One region of the Ruegeria sp. HKCCA4812 genome, then DNA from elsewhere that is predicted to be linked to it. Evidence: riboswitches for the same ligand, from Rfam matches in the RefSeq annotation. Region 1 holds a riboswitch; each other region holds the start of a gene.

The links. A riboswitch is a leader RNA that binds a small molecule or an ion and turns the genes downstream of it on or off. The one in region 1 is predicted to bind cobalamin.
Region 2: another riboswitch for cobalamin. It lies ahead of GOW04_RS07060 (DUF1636 domain-containing protein); the one in region 1 lies ahead of GOW04_RS20790 (hypothetical protein).
Region 3: another riboswitch for cobalamin. It lies ahead of GOW04_RS17015 (aromatic ring-hydroxylating dioxygenase subunit alpha); the one in region 1 lies ahead of GOW04_RS20790 (hypothetical protein).

What each region holds. Positions count from the first base shown of each region.
Region 1 covers NZ_WQFQ01000012.1:46,320-50,530, forward strand. The annotation lists gene rsgA (ribosome small subunit-dependent GTPase A) at 1-924, shown strand, start outside; gene GOW04_RS20785 (hypothetical protein) at 964-1,884, opposite strand; cobalamin riboswitch at 1,955-2,177, shown strand; gene GOW04_RS20790 (hypothetical protein) at 2,268-2,675, shown strand; gene GOW04_RS20795 (dual specificity protein phosphatase family protein) at 2,667-3,179, opposite strand; gene GOW04_RS20800 (DNA polymerase III subunit gamma/tau) at 3,351-4,211, shown strand, end outside.
Region 2 covers NZ_WQFQ01000001.1:1,432,321-1,436,531, forward strand. The annotation lists gene GOW04_RS07050 (SLC13 family permease) at 1-1,748, shown strand, start outside; gene GOW04_RS07055 (hypothetical protein) at 1,745-1,924, opposite strand; cobalamin riboswitch at 1,976-2,183, shown strand; gene GOW04_RS07060 (DUF1636 domain-containing protein) at 2,275-2,646, shown strand; gene cobW (cobalamin biosynthesis protein CobW) at 2,648-3,703, shown strand; gene cobN (cobaltochelatase subunit CobN) at 3,709-4,211, shown strand, end outside.
Region 3 covers NZ_WQFQ01000007.1:30,211-34,421, forward strand. The annotation lists gene GOW04_RS17010 (hybrid-cluster NAD(P)-dependent oxidoreductase) at 1-602, opposite strand, end outside; gene GOW04_RS17015 (aromatic ring-hydroxylating dioxygenase subunit alpha) at 608-1,861, opposite strand; cobalamin riboswitch at 1,943-2,147, opposite strand; gene GOW04_RS22030 (hypothetical protein) at 2,259-2,381, shown strand; gene GOW04_RS17020 (hypothetical protein) at 2,413-2,664, shown strand; gene GOW04_RS17025 (hypothetical protein) at 2,724-2,897, shown strand; gene GOW04_RS17030 (DUF3833 family protein) at 2,927-3,469, opposite strand; gene GOW04_RS17035 (DUF3833 domain-containing protein) at 3,466-4,083, opposite strand; gene GOW04_RS17040 (MFS transporter) at 4,080-4,211, opposite strand, start outside.

The sequences.
Region 1 (4,211 bases):
GACCGCCTGATCGGGCTGAACCCTAACGGCGAAGTCCCGTTGCTGACCCCCGATCAAACGACCGGCAGCTATGCCGTTGGCGATTGGGTTCTCACCGATGACGACAAACGCGTGCGCCATTTGCTCGACCGGCGCAGCCTGCTGCACCGACGCGCCGCCGGTACAGGCGCCGCGACGCAACTGATCGCAGCCAATGTCGATGTGCTGTTCATCGTCAGCTCGTGCAATGCCGATTTCAACCTGCCCCGGCTGGAACGGTATTTGGCGCTTGCGTATCAGGCCGGGTGTTACCCGGTCGTTGTTCTGACAAAGGCCGACAAATCGGCGGACCCTGACAGTTTCTCGGGACAGGTGCAATCACTGGACCCGTTCCTGACGGTTCTGGCGATCAACGCGCTGGACCCGGCAGAGGTTGAAAAGGTGCTGTCCTGGTGCCCAAAAAGCCAGACCGGAGCGCTGGTTGGTTCGTCGGGCGTTGGCAAGACGACACTTGCCAATACCATGACCGATCAGGATCTTGCCACCTCGGACATTCGCGAGGATGACGCGCGGGGCCGACACACGACGACCGCACGCGCATTGCACCGGATGCGCAACGGCGGCTGGTTGATCGATACACCCGGAATGCGCGCATTGCGCCTGGTGGACGCTCAGGATGGGATCGACGACGTTTTCTCGGACCTTGCCGAGTTGAGCCGGGACTGCCGTTTTTCGGATTGCCAGCACAGCTCCGAGCCCGGATGTGCCGTGCAAAAGGCAATAAGCCACGGCATGCTTGATCCGGCTCGATTGGACCGGTGGCGCAAGCTTCGGCGCGAAGATCAGCGCAATTCTGAAACCGTCGCGCAGTCCCGGGCGCGGGACAAAGCGTTCGGCAAGATGGTCCGTGGCGTCATGAAGGAAAAGAAACTTCGCAACCGGTGATTGTTGGACGGTGCCCGGCCCGTCCTACGCCGCGTCTGATCAAGCGATCAGTCGCGGCCAAACCGCTGCATTGCGCCGGGCAAATGCTCCGATATGACCAACCTCGGGCAACCCGAAATCGGCGGGGTTCAGCAGGTGGCGGTTGGCATCGGGGCCGTAAAGATCCGCAAGCCGCCAAACCGCTTCCGGCGGCACCATCTGGTCGTCCTCGAAGGTGAACAAATCCACGGGCGTTCCAGAATCCTTCCACTGCGCCGCAGGTAACTCATGCCCGATTTCAGGCACATAATTCAAAGGCGCGGTACACCATTTGCGCCACTGCCAATAGACCGATGCCGGCAGATCCGAGCCGAACCCGATCGCCTTTCCGGGAAGGTAGCCAAGGGCTCGGGCCAAAAGCGGGGCATGACCATACCAGAACAATCCTGCCAAACCACGATAGGGCCATGGATGGTCGCTTACGGTTACCAGCCCCGAACACACACAGATCATCCGGTCAATCAGATCGACATCCGGCTGCACAGGCCCCAACATCGCGCCGATCGAATGGCCGATGGTCCAATGCTGCGAATCGGGAAACCGTCTGCGCATTTCCGCCCTTGCCGCGGGCATGTCGATCAAGGCCCAATCCGCCATGGTCGCACGCGAGTCTTTCAGGCGGCCGGTCAAGGAATGCCCGTAGTCGCGATAGTCATAGGTCAGGCAGGCCATACCCTGCTCGGCAGCAAGCCATCGTGCGAAATGACGGTAATAATCGCGCGGCACACCCGTTGCACTGTTCAGCACGACGACGATTTCGGGCGAGGTCAGCGGGCTGTACAACCGGGCAGACAGTGTTTTCTGCCCGGACGGAAAGCGAAACTCTTCGGTCAATACCGTTTGCTCTGTGTCCAACATGATCTCTGGCTTTGCGCTTGGTAAATCCGGTTTCCGAACCTCAACGCCCTCGACACTATGCATGAACCGACACCGTATCCAGCATGACCAAGCGTCCGGTCAAAAGATCGGCTTGACTCGATGCGTGCTCAAACGCTAGCGGTTGTGTGATGGTTTCCGGCCTCCACAAGGGGTCGGGATGAAAAGGGAACACGGTGCGGTGATGTCTGGTCATGCAGGCAACAACCAAATCCGCGACTGCCCCCGCAACTGTAAGCGGTAAGCGATGCCGAAACACCACTGGCCCCGAAGGCTGGGAAGGTCGGCAAAGCGATGACCCGCAAGTCAGGAGACCTGCCATCGGAAACGAAACCGAAACTCGGGCGGGGTGTCCGGGCAGGTCCTGACGGCATCACGCTGTTCCACCTGTCCAAAATATCCTGTCCACCAAGCGCGGAGGGCGCAGGATGATCTGGAAGACAAAAACACATGAATTCAGTGCAACGGTATGTCAGCGGACGGGCAAAACCTGCCCCGCTTTGGCGCGGCTGGCGCGCTCGATTTCCGAAGCTATGGCCCAGGCGACCTCGGCCACCAGTGACGATTTCGAAATTGAGGGCAGCAGTGAGCTGTCACATTGCACCGAAGGATGTCATGCAATTTTCCGCGCGCGATCAGACAGTATTCGTGTCTTTTGCGGGACGCAGCCCGAAACCGCGATTGAGCCGCTGAACGGCTATGCCGACCTGATCTTCGGAAACACGTTCAGTGCGATGCCATCCGGCGTCGTGAATCCCCCACCCTGCGCGATGATCGAAGTTTCCACGATCCAGCCGAGAAAACCTGTTTGCGCGCCCGCGCAGATTTCAATCTGAATCCAGACTGACCTGTGCCTGCGCACGCTGAGAGGCCCAGGCCAGTTGCGCATCCGTTTCGACGGCGCAAGGGCGCACCGCCCGCAATCGTTGCAGCGCCATGTCCGTGCGTTCGCCGCATTCGACCATAAGCCGAAGGACAACCATACCTGACCTGCCACATCCCCCGCGGCAGTGTACCAATACGCGACCTCCGCCGGAAAGCGCGTGCCGGGCCGCGGCGCTGACGGACGGCCACGCGTCATCAATCGCTTTTGTCGGCGCTCCGAAATCTTCGATCGGCAGGTGAACCCATCGGCTGGCGCGGCTTTGAATATCGCTGCCAAATTCCTGCGCCCCGTCCTGAAGCATTTCGACATCCGTCGTCATCGAAACAACAAGCCCCGGCTGCCAGGCTGCGATCATATCCAGATCGCTGGAGTAATCTCCGCCGCGTCCGGGCATCGAGGTCAGTGCCAGCGTTCCGCCACCGACTTGCAGGGCGTAGATCACCAACTGCGACATGAATCCTGTCCTCCCCAAAGAACTCTTTACAAAAATGAGCCATTAAATCCGCTGATGCAGTTTAGTGCGAAAGCGACTCGTTTCTAAATCAAAAATCATCGCGCCCCGCTGTGGACGCGGGCAACGGTGGCCACTACGCTGTGCCCAAGCACCGAATCCCAACGAGAAGACATGACAGACAGCTCCAGCCCCGCCTATCAGGTTCTCGCCCGCAAATATCGCCCGGAAACCTTTGCCGATCTAGTGGGTCAGGATGCCATGGTGCGCACCCTGAAAAACGCGTTTGCGGCCGACCGGATCGCGCAGGCCTTCATCATGACCGGCATTCGCGGCACCGGCAAAACCACGACCGCAAGGATCATCGCCAAAGGGATGAACTGCATCGGACCCGACGGAACCGGTGGCCCCACGACCGAGCCCTGCGGTCAGTGTGAACATTGTGTCGCCATCATGGAAGGCCGCCATGTCGACGTGATGGAGATGGACGCCGCCAGCCGTACGGGCGTCAACGATATCCGCGAGATCATTGACAGTGTCCGCTATCGCGCCGCCAGCGCGCGTTACAAGATTTATATCATCGACGAGGTTCATATGCTCTCGACCAGCGCGTTCAACGCGCTGCTCAAGACGTTGGAAGAACCGCCCGCGCATGTGAAGTTCATCTTCGCAACCACTGAAATCCGCAAAGTCCCTGTCACCGTGCTGTCCCGCTGCCAGCGTTTCGACCTGCGCCGGATCGAACCCGAAGACATGATTGGCCTGCTGCGCAAGATCGCCGAAGCGGAAAACGCCCAGATCGCCGAAGACGCGCTGGCGCTGATCACCCGAGCAGCGGAAGGATCGGCGCGGGATGCGACCTCGTTGCTGGATCAGGCGATTTCGCATGGGGCTGGTGAGACGACCGCCGATCAGGTACGTGCAATGCTTGGACTGGCAGACCGTGGCCGGGTTCTGGACCTTATGGATATGATCCTGCGCGGCGATGCCGCCGAAGCACTTACCGAGTTGAGCGGCCAATACGCCGAAGGCGCG
Region 2 (4,211 bases), on a different contig from region 1:
GCTACGCACCCGGGCTGGGAAATCTGGCGGATGTCACCCTTCTGTTCGACGGCTTCGCATCCAATGCCGTCATCTCGATCATTGCGGTCATGATCGTCGGGGCCGGTCTGGACAAGACGGGGATCATGAACAAGGTGGCTGCCGTCATCCTCAAATACGGCGGCAAATCCGAAGGCAGGGTTGTACCAATCATTTCCGGCACCGTTGGCGTCATATCCTCGTTCATGCAGAATGTCGGCGCCGCTGCTCTGTTTCTGCCGGTTGTCAGCCGAATTTCCACACGGTCGGGCATACCGCTGTCGCGCCTGCTCATGCCGATGGGATTCTGCGCCATTTTGGGCGGCACAATGACGATGGTGGGGTCGTCTCCTCTTATCCTGCTGAACGATCTGATCCTGACGGCAAATGACAATCTGCCGGCCTCTCAGAAAATGGAGCCCTTCGGCCTGTTCTCGGTCACGCCGATCGGTGCGGTTCTGATCCTGACGGGAATTGGTTACTTTCTGCTGTTGGGACGCTGGGTTTTGCCCGAGGCTGAAGGACCTGACAATACGGGTACCGGACAAGGGACACAGGAATACCTGCAAAGGGTCTATGGCCTCAAAGCCGATGTGTTCGAAGTCGTGGTGCCCGAGGACAGCCCCTTGGTCGGCGAGATTCTGGCCGACATCAACCACGAAAACCACCTGTACATCATTTCCACCTTCTATCGCGGCAAAACCTCGATGGTTCAGGTTTTGACAGCGGAAATAGCAGCGCCGTGTCGGCTGGCCATCGTCGGCCGCCGTTGGGAGGTCGAGAAGTTCGCCGAGAAATACGGGCTGACCGTTCTTCCGGATTTGGACATTTTCGTCGAAGAGTTCGCCCCAACCAATGCAGGCGTGGCCGAGGTGGTCATCACGCCCGACAGCAAGCTGATCGGCAAATGCCCCCGCGAGCTTTTGTTTCGCAAGACCTACGGGATGTCGCTGCTGGCCATTCACCGCGGCGAAGAGACGCTGAGCCATGTCGAGACCGAGGATCACGAATCCACTCAGATCGGGCTCGAAAAGTTTCAGGCGGGCGACATGCTTGTGGCACATACCAGATGGGACAACCTGATGCGGATCAAACGAGATCCGGATTTCGTCGTCGTGACGACGGACTTTCCTCAGGACGAGCTGCGGCCGCAAAAAGTCGGCTGGGCCCTGGCATTCTTCGCCATTTCGCTGTCGTTGATCCTGTTCACGGATGTCCGGCTTTCACTCTGTCTTCTTACCGGCGCGGTGGGCATGATGCTGACCCGTGTGCTCAGCGTGGACGAGGCATACCGCGCGGTCGGATGGAACACCGTATTCCTGCTCGCCTGCCTCATACCTTTGGGACAAGCCGTGCAGAACACAGGCACGGCCGCGTGGATCGCGCAGCAGATCATGATAATTCTGGACGGCTGGCCGCTCTGGTCGCTGCAAACCGGCATCGCCGTTCTGGCGACGGCCTTTTCTTTGGTCATGTCCAACGTGGGGGCCACGGTTCTGCTGGTGCCTCTGGCGGTATCAATTGCGGTGGCGGCGGGTGGAAACCCAGCCGTCTTTGCCCTGACGGTCGCCATATCGACCTCGAACAGCTTCATCATCCCAACCCATCAGGTAAACGCGTTGATCATGGGTCCGGCCGGATACAAGGTGATGGATTTCGTCCGCTCCGGCGGAATAATGACGGCGCTGTTTCTGGTCGTCTCGCTGCTCATGATAAACGTCATCTATTAGCGCAAGAGTATCCGGGGTGTTCGGTGGTCTTTACCCATCATCTGGACAGGTTCAGTCGAGGCACCGGTTGGCCATAGTCTACGCCCCTTGCTGAGATACCGTTCGTCGTCCGGCCCATCTCGGGCTGGGTCCCGGCACACCATGCCGCCCATCGACGCCCACAGGTCGCTTTCCATGCCTCTGCATAATTGTTGCGCGCGACTCGCTTGACAAGCAGGCCAGCGGTGCCGCATGTCCCTTTCGTTGGTGTCGGTGACAGCCGATGAAAAGGGAATGCGTCAACGGTCTTGCCGCCAAACGCAGCCGCCCCCGCGACCGTGAACGGAGAGGATGCCCAATGCCACTGGCTCGAAAGCCGGGAAGGCGGGACATCCGACAGAGGCCCGCCTCTGGCATCCGCAAGCCGGGAGACCTGCCAACAACCGAAGTTGAAACCGGGCGGGGTGTTCCGGTGTCGGGTCCATGACCAATCGTGGCCCGCATGAAACCCCGTCCCCCGCGAAGAGGATTTGGGGGGATGAGAGACATGACCGAGACCGCACCAGTCGAGTTGCTGGTCTGTACCACCTGCCGTCGCGGCCTGCCTGTCGAAGATGACGCGCAACGCCCGGGCGCTTTGTTGCACAAGGCCCTGGAACAGGCAGACCTGCCCGACGGTGTCACCCTGAAAGCCGTTGAATGCCTGTCAAACTGCGATCAAGGCTGTTCGATCGTGTTGCGCGGGCCGGGCCGCTGGACCTTCGTGTATGAAAACCTGAACGAAACAGATCATGTCGACGTCATCGTCGACGGCGCGACCAAGTATCTGGCCACTGAAGATGGTTTGGTGAAATGGCGCGAACGCCCCGAACATTTTCGCAAGAACTGTGCCTCGCGCATTCCCCCGATTGGAGCCTGACATGTCGAACCTCGAAAAACTCCCCGTCACAGTGATCACCGGCTTTCTGGGCTCGGGCAAGACCACTTTGGTGCGTCACCTGATGCAGAACCCGCAGGGCAAGCGCCTTGCCGTCGTGGTCAACGAGTTCGGCGATGTAGGCGTCGATGGCGACATCCTGAAATCCTGCGCCATTCCTGATTGCCCGGCGGAAAACATCATGGAACTGGCCAATGGCTGCATCTGCTGCACCGTGGCAGATGATTTCATTCCCACCATCGAGGCCCTGATGGCGTTGGAGCCGCGCCCGGATCATATCCTGATCGAAACCAGCGGTCTGGCCCTGCCGAAACCGCTGCTCAAGGCATTCGACTGGCCTGACATCCGCTCGAAGATCACCGTCGACGGCGTGATCGCCTTGGCCGATGCCGAGGCTGTGGCCGCAGGCCGTTTCGCGCCCAATGTCGAAGCGGTGGACGCCCAGCGCATGGCCGATGACTCGATCGACCACGAAACGCCCCTGTCCGAGGTGTTCGAGGATCAGATCTCGTGCGCCGACATCATCCTGCTGACCAAGCCCGACCTCGCCGGCCCCGAAGGCGTGGCCAAAGCGCGCGAGATCATCGCCGCCGAGGCGCCGCGCCCCCTGCCCGTCGTCGAAGTGGCCGAAGGTGCCGTGGACGTGCGCGTTGTGCTGGGTCTGGAAGCCGCCGCCGAGGATGACATGGACGCCCGACCCTCGCATCACGACGGCCATCACGATCACGAGCATGACGATTTCGAAAGCATCATCGTCGAGCTGCCCGAGCAGACCGATCCGGCCCAACTGGTCGCCAATATCGAACGCTTGGCCAATGAGCTGAACATCCTGCGCGTCAAAGGTTATGCCGCCGTTCAGGGCAAACCCATGCGCCTGCTGGTTCAGGCAGTGGGTGCCCGCGTGCGTCACCAGTATGACCGCCCGTGGGAACCCGGTGAAGAACGCCGTTCGCGTCTGGTCGTCATCGCCGAGCATGACGATATCAAAGAGGCGGAAATCCGCGAAATCCTCGTGGGTGTGCGTGAGGCTGCCGAGTAAGACACATGCACGTCGTCTTCCGCGAAAGCCACGGGCTCGAGGAAACCGAGACCCCAACCGATCTGGGCCAGAGCCCGGCGGATCTGGTGGTGCTGTCCTTTTCGGACAGCGATCTGGGTGCTTTCGCGGCGGGCTGGCATCGTGGTGGCGGACCGGAAGGGCGAATGCCGACCCTGCGGCTGGCGAATTTGACGGCGCTGAAACACCCGTTGTCGGTCGATACCTATGTCGAACAAACGCTCGAGGGCGCCAAGGGCATTCTGATCCGTCTGATCGGCGGGGTGCCCTACTGGGCTTATGGGTTGCAGCAGGTTCTGGCGCTGGCGCAGGCCAAGGGCATCGCGCTGGCGGTGCTGCCCGCTGACGGGCGCGAGGACACGCGGCTGGATGACTATTCCACCCTGCCGGTCTCGACCCTGCGACGTCTGGCGCATCTGTGCGATACCGGCGGCGAGGTCGCGGCACAGGCGGCGCTGGCACAGATGGCTTTGGCGGCGGGGCTTTATGC
Region 3 (4,211 bases), on a different contig from region 1:
TGATATCCCGTCCATGGGCGGTAGCGGTCCGGCTCTTCCACCACGAATTTCAGGTCCAAACCATCCGTGCGGCTGGCCATCTGTTCCAAGCGCTGGCGGAAGATGATCTCGGATGGCCTTTTGGCGCAGTTGATGAAGACAACGTCCAGATCGCGGCCTTCGTCCCACATACAGGTGGTCATCGACATCATCGGGGTGATGCCCGAGCCAGCCGAGATAAACAGGAACTTGCGCGCATCGCTCAACGCGTTGGTGAACAGGCCCGCGGGCCCAATGGCCTTGATCCGCATGCCGGGTTGAAGATTGTCCAGCATCCAGCGCGTGCCGATACTGTCGGGTTGCGCTTTGGCGGTGATGGTGATCGACCGCGGCCGCGACGGCGACGATGAGATCGTGTAGGTGCGATGCACAACGCCTCCGGGCTGGCCGGGCGCCGGAATCTCGAGCGTCAGGAACTGACCAGGGTAATAGGCGAACTGCGCCCCCGAGGGGGCACGGAACGAAAAGCTGGCAGTGTTCGGCATCTCGGGCACGACCGAGACACATTCCAGCATCTCTCCATCCTGCCAGACGGCTGATGAAAGCGTGTTCAGGTCTTTCATCAGACTTACTCCGCCGCCAGGGAGTCAGGGGCCAGGCGGGCCGACACTGTGTTGCAATACCAATCCACGAATTGCAGCACACCGGATTCCTGAATGGCTGAATATGGGCCGGGCACATAGGCCGGGCTGTTGATGCCCTGCTGGTTGTCCTCGACCACCTGTCGATCTTCGTCATTCGTGGCGACCCAGACTTCGGTCAGGCGTTTCACGTCATAGTCAACGCCTTCAACCGCATCCTTGTTGACCAGCCATTTGGTCGTGACCTCGGTCTCTGTCGGGCTGATCGGCGTGACGCGGAAAACAATCGAGTGATCGGCAAGAAAGTGGTTCCACGTGGTCGGATAGTGGAACTTCAAAAGCGATCCCGCATCCGCAAAGGGCGACCGGCCCAACCAACGGCGCACGGCGGATTTCCCGTCCATCGTATAACTCTCGGCCCCTTCTTTCAGCGGCATCCGCGCCAGTCGATATTGGCCGTCCTCGTGCAGGTAGAACTGCGATGGCATACCCGCTGCCTGGCACCTGTCGAAATGGGCTTGCATATAGGCTGGGGTTTCACCGCCTTCGATCCCCGTCACGCCCGGATCATCAGGGAAGGTCCGGCACAGCGCAGGGTGGTTGCCGCCGCAGTGATAGCACTCGCGATTGTTTTCCCAGACCAGCTTCCAGTTGCCGTTCTCGATGATCGTGCTTTCGAAGGCGACCTTGGCATTCGCAAGATCATGCGGCTCAAGATACGGGCGCGCGATATTGGCGAACGTGTCAAAATCCGGGGCGACATCCGCCAGACAGATGTAAACCAACCCGGCCAGCTCGCGGCAATGAACCGTCTTCAAACCATGCTGTCTGGGATCAAACTCCGGCCCCATGTCGCGAGCCCACAGCAATGAGCCGTCAAGCTCGTAGGTCCATTGGTGATATGGGCAAACCAGCTTCGGCGCGTTGCCTTTTGCCGCCTTGCATATGATCGAGCCGCGATGGCGGCAGGTGTTGTGAAACGCCCGGATCTGGTTGTCGGCGCCGCGCACGATGATCACGCGATAGGCACCCACGTTGTATGTTACATAGTCGCCGACTTTCACCAGTTCGCAAGCAGGAATGGCAAAGAGCCATTCGCGATAGTGGATGGTTTCCAGGTCGGTCTGAAAGATCTCGGGGTCGGTGTAAAAGGCCCGTTCCAGAGCATAGCCCGGGATTCGACGCGCCAACAGGTTTTGGACATTGTTCACTTCTGGCTCTCCTGCCGCGCCCCGCGGCATTGCTTGGGCAGATGACAGGGAGGAACCGTCCGGAGGCGCGCGAGGACCACGTCCGAAACCCGTGCCCCCACCGCCACCCGCGGTTTGACATATCTGCAAGGCTGGTTTCCGGACTTGAAAGGGGCTTGCACCCGGTTGCGACACCTTCCCGGGATCCTCGTCCCAGTGGTTGATTGTCGAACCTGACCTTCCTTACCGTTGCGGGGGCAGTGCCGGAATTCCACCGGCTTCCCAATTCTCCGCTGTCTGAGAATCAAACAGCGGCACCTCACGATGGCAGCCTACTTTTTACCCGCTTGGGCGCTGAAATGCTTGCGACATTTCCGGTTTCAAAACAGACATAGAAATATTCCGGCAGAGTGGACGGCGCCGGGACCACAGTCCTTGGCACAGGGGCGTGGCAGGCCCGCCAGCATGGCGTTTTGCGGTGGCCGATGGCCTTGCGATGGATGCGGCCACGTCTGACATCCGCGCCGTAAAATTGACCCCCAACCGCGACGGCGAAGGCCGGCTGCTCTGATCAGAAACCAAACGCTGCGCGTCGCCTGAGCATGGCTGAAAAAGAGAGTGTCGGGCCAAGTGAAGGAGGTTTGCAGCAAACCCTTTTAGGTGAAGTTGATCCGTTCGGGATAGTGCTGGCTTTCAATGGGGCAGGTGAAAAAGGCCAATATCCGTCATGCGAGAGTTGCCAGTCCATCCTGTCAACGGCCGGTAGAAAACCTCATTTTGTCCATAAAAAATTGTCTTTTTCGGGAAAAACCATTACGTTTTCCGAAAATGGTGGAAAACACCGGAGGCAGTAAGAGAGCAGATGCCAAAACCGAAAACAGGTGTTTTGCGGACAACAGTTCCTTCGCGCCTCATGGGAAAACGAGATGGCCTGTTTTTCCTCTGGGGGCAGATAGAACGCGCGCGCTTGAAGGTCGACGGCTGCGAACGCGCCGAGGGTGCAGCCCCGGACGGGCCAAGGGCGAACAGGGCCGGTGAGGTCAAGGGATCGACGACAGCATTGGTGGACGAGTTTATTTTCTACTGACTTTTGTGATGAAACCGGGCCTGGCGGCCCTATTTCTTCTCGAAGAACAGGATGACTTCACCCAGACGGACGCCATAGCGTGAGACATAGGCGCGGTTCAGCAGACGGTCGTCATCCAGCAGCCACATCCAATCGTCGAATTTGACACGCATGGTCCCGTCCTTGATCGGCAGGTCGATCTTGTATTTCCAGTTGAACGTATCCCCGCGTTCAATCCCGCTGGCGGTACCCAGTACGCCAGGAGCCGTACCGGTCCACGTATCCTCTCCGGTTTTGGTCAATGTCCAGATGCGTTGTTCCGTCGCGCCATCGTCGTAGACGAAGTCTTCGACCAGTGTCAGGGTTTCGCCGTCCCATGTCCCGTCGATATCAACCGTGAATCTGCGGGGGATATTTCCCAAAACATCCTGAAACTGACCGTAGGCCACTGTTTTGCCTTCGAAAAATTCCTCGAGGTTCAACTGCCGGTCCGACAGAAACGTTTTTGGTACCTTCGGTTTGCTGGAGCAGGCGGCAAGAAGCGCAAGGCTTACGATGGCGACGCAGGCGATGAAAGAGCGAAAGGTGATCATTGCAACGGCTTCCTTTCCGAAGTCGCGTCATACCCGTTTGACCCACTTGGATGAATCGGTTTCGAACTGGGGCTTGGACGCATTGTGGCGATCAGTTCCGCGACCTTGACGCCAAACTTGCGCATCTCGGACCGATTCATGATGACGCCGGTTTCTGTCATATACATCCAATCGGTGACATCCAACGTATGTCCACCGGCGTCATCTGGCAGAATGATACGATAGGTCAGTTTCACCGTGGACCCCGAGATGATGCCCCGACCTTCGCCCACGATATCATCCGCCATTGCCGTGAACGTGTTGCCAGTTCCCAGCGTCAGGTACCATTTGCGGGTCATCTGTTTTCCGTTGGAATAGGTGAAGTATTCGGTCAGCGTGCCAGAGTTGCCTTGCCATTCGCCGGACATGCGCGCGACAAAACTGTTCGACATTTTGCCGTTGGGGCCATAGATCAGGCCCTCGGACAAGATCTCTCCGTTCAGGTGTTTTTTCAGCGAAAAATTTGGCCCGGTGCCACTGTAATCGGACGGCGATTGCGCGCGAAAGCTCAGCAGCCTTGCACGGATGAAGACAGCGGTCAGAAGGACCAGAAGGATGATGGTGAAAGCGTTCATTTGCTTGTGACCTCGGTGGGCAGGGTCAACACCATCCCGAACGCTCCGACTTTCAGGATGCAGGGCAGTACAGCATAGGCAAGATTGAGTGTGGCCAGCGCCTGTGCGGAATTGGTTTGACCGGGGGT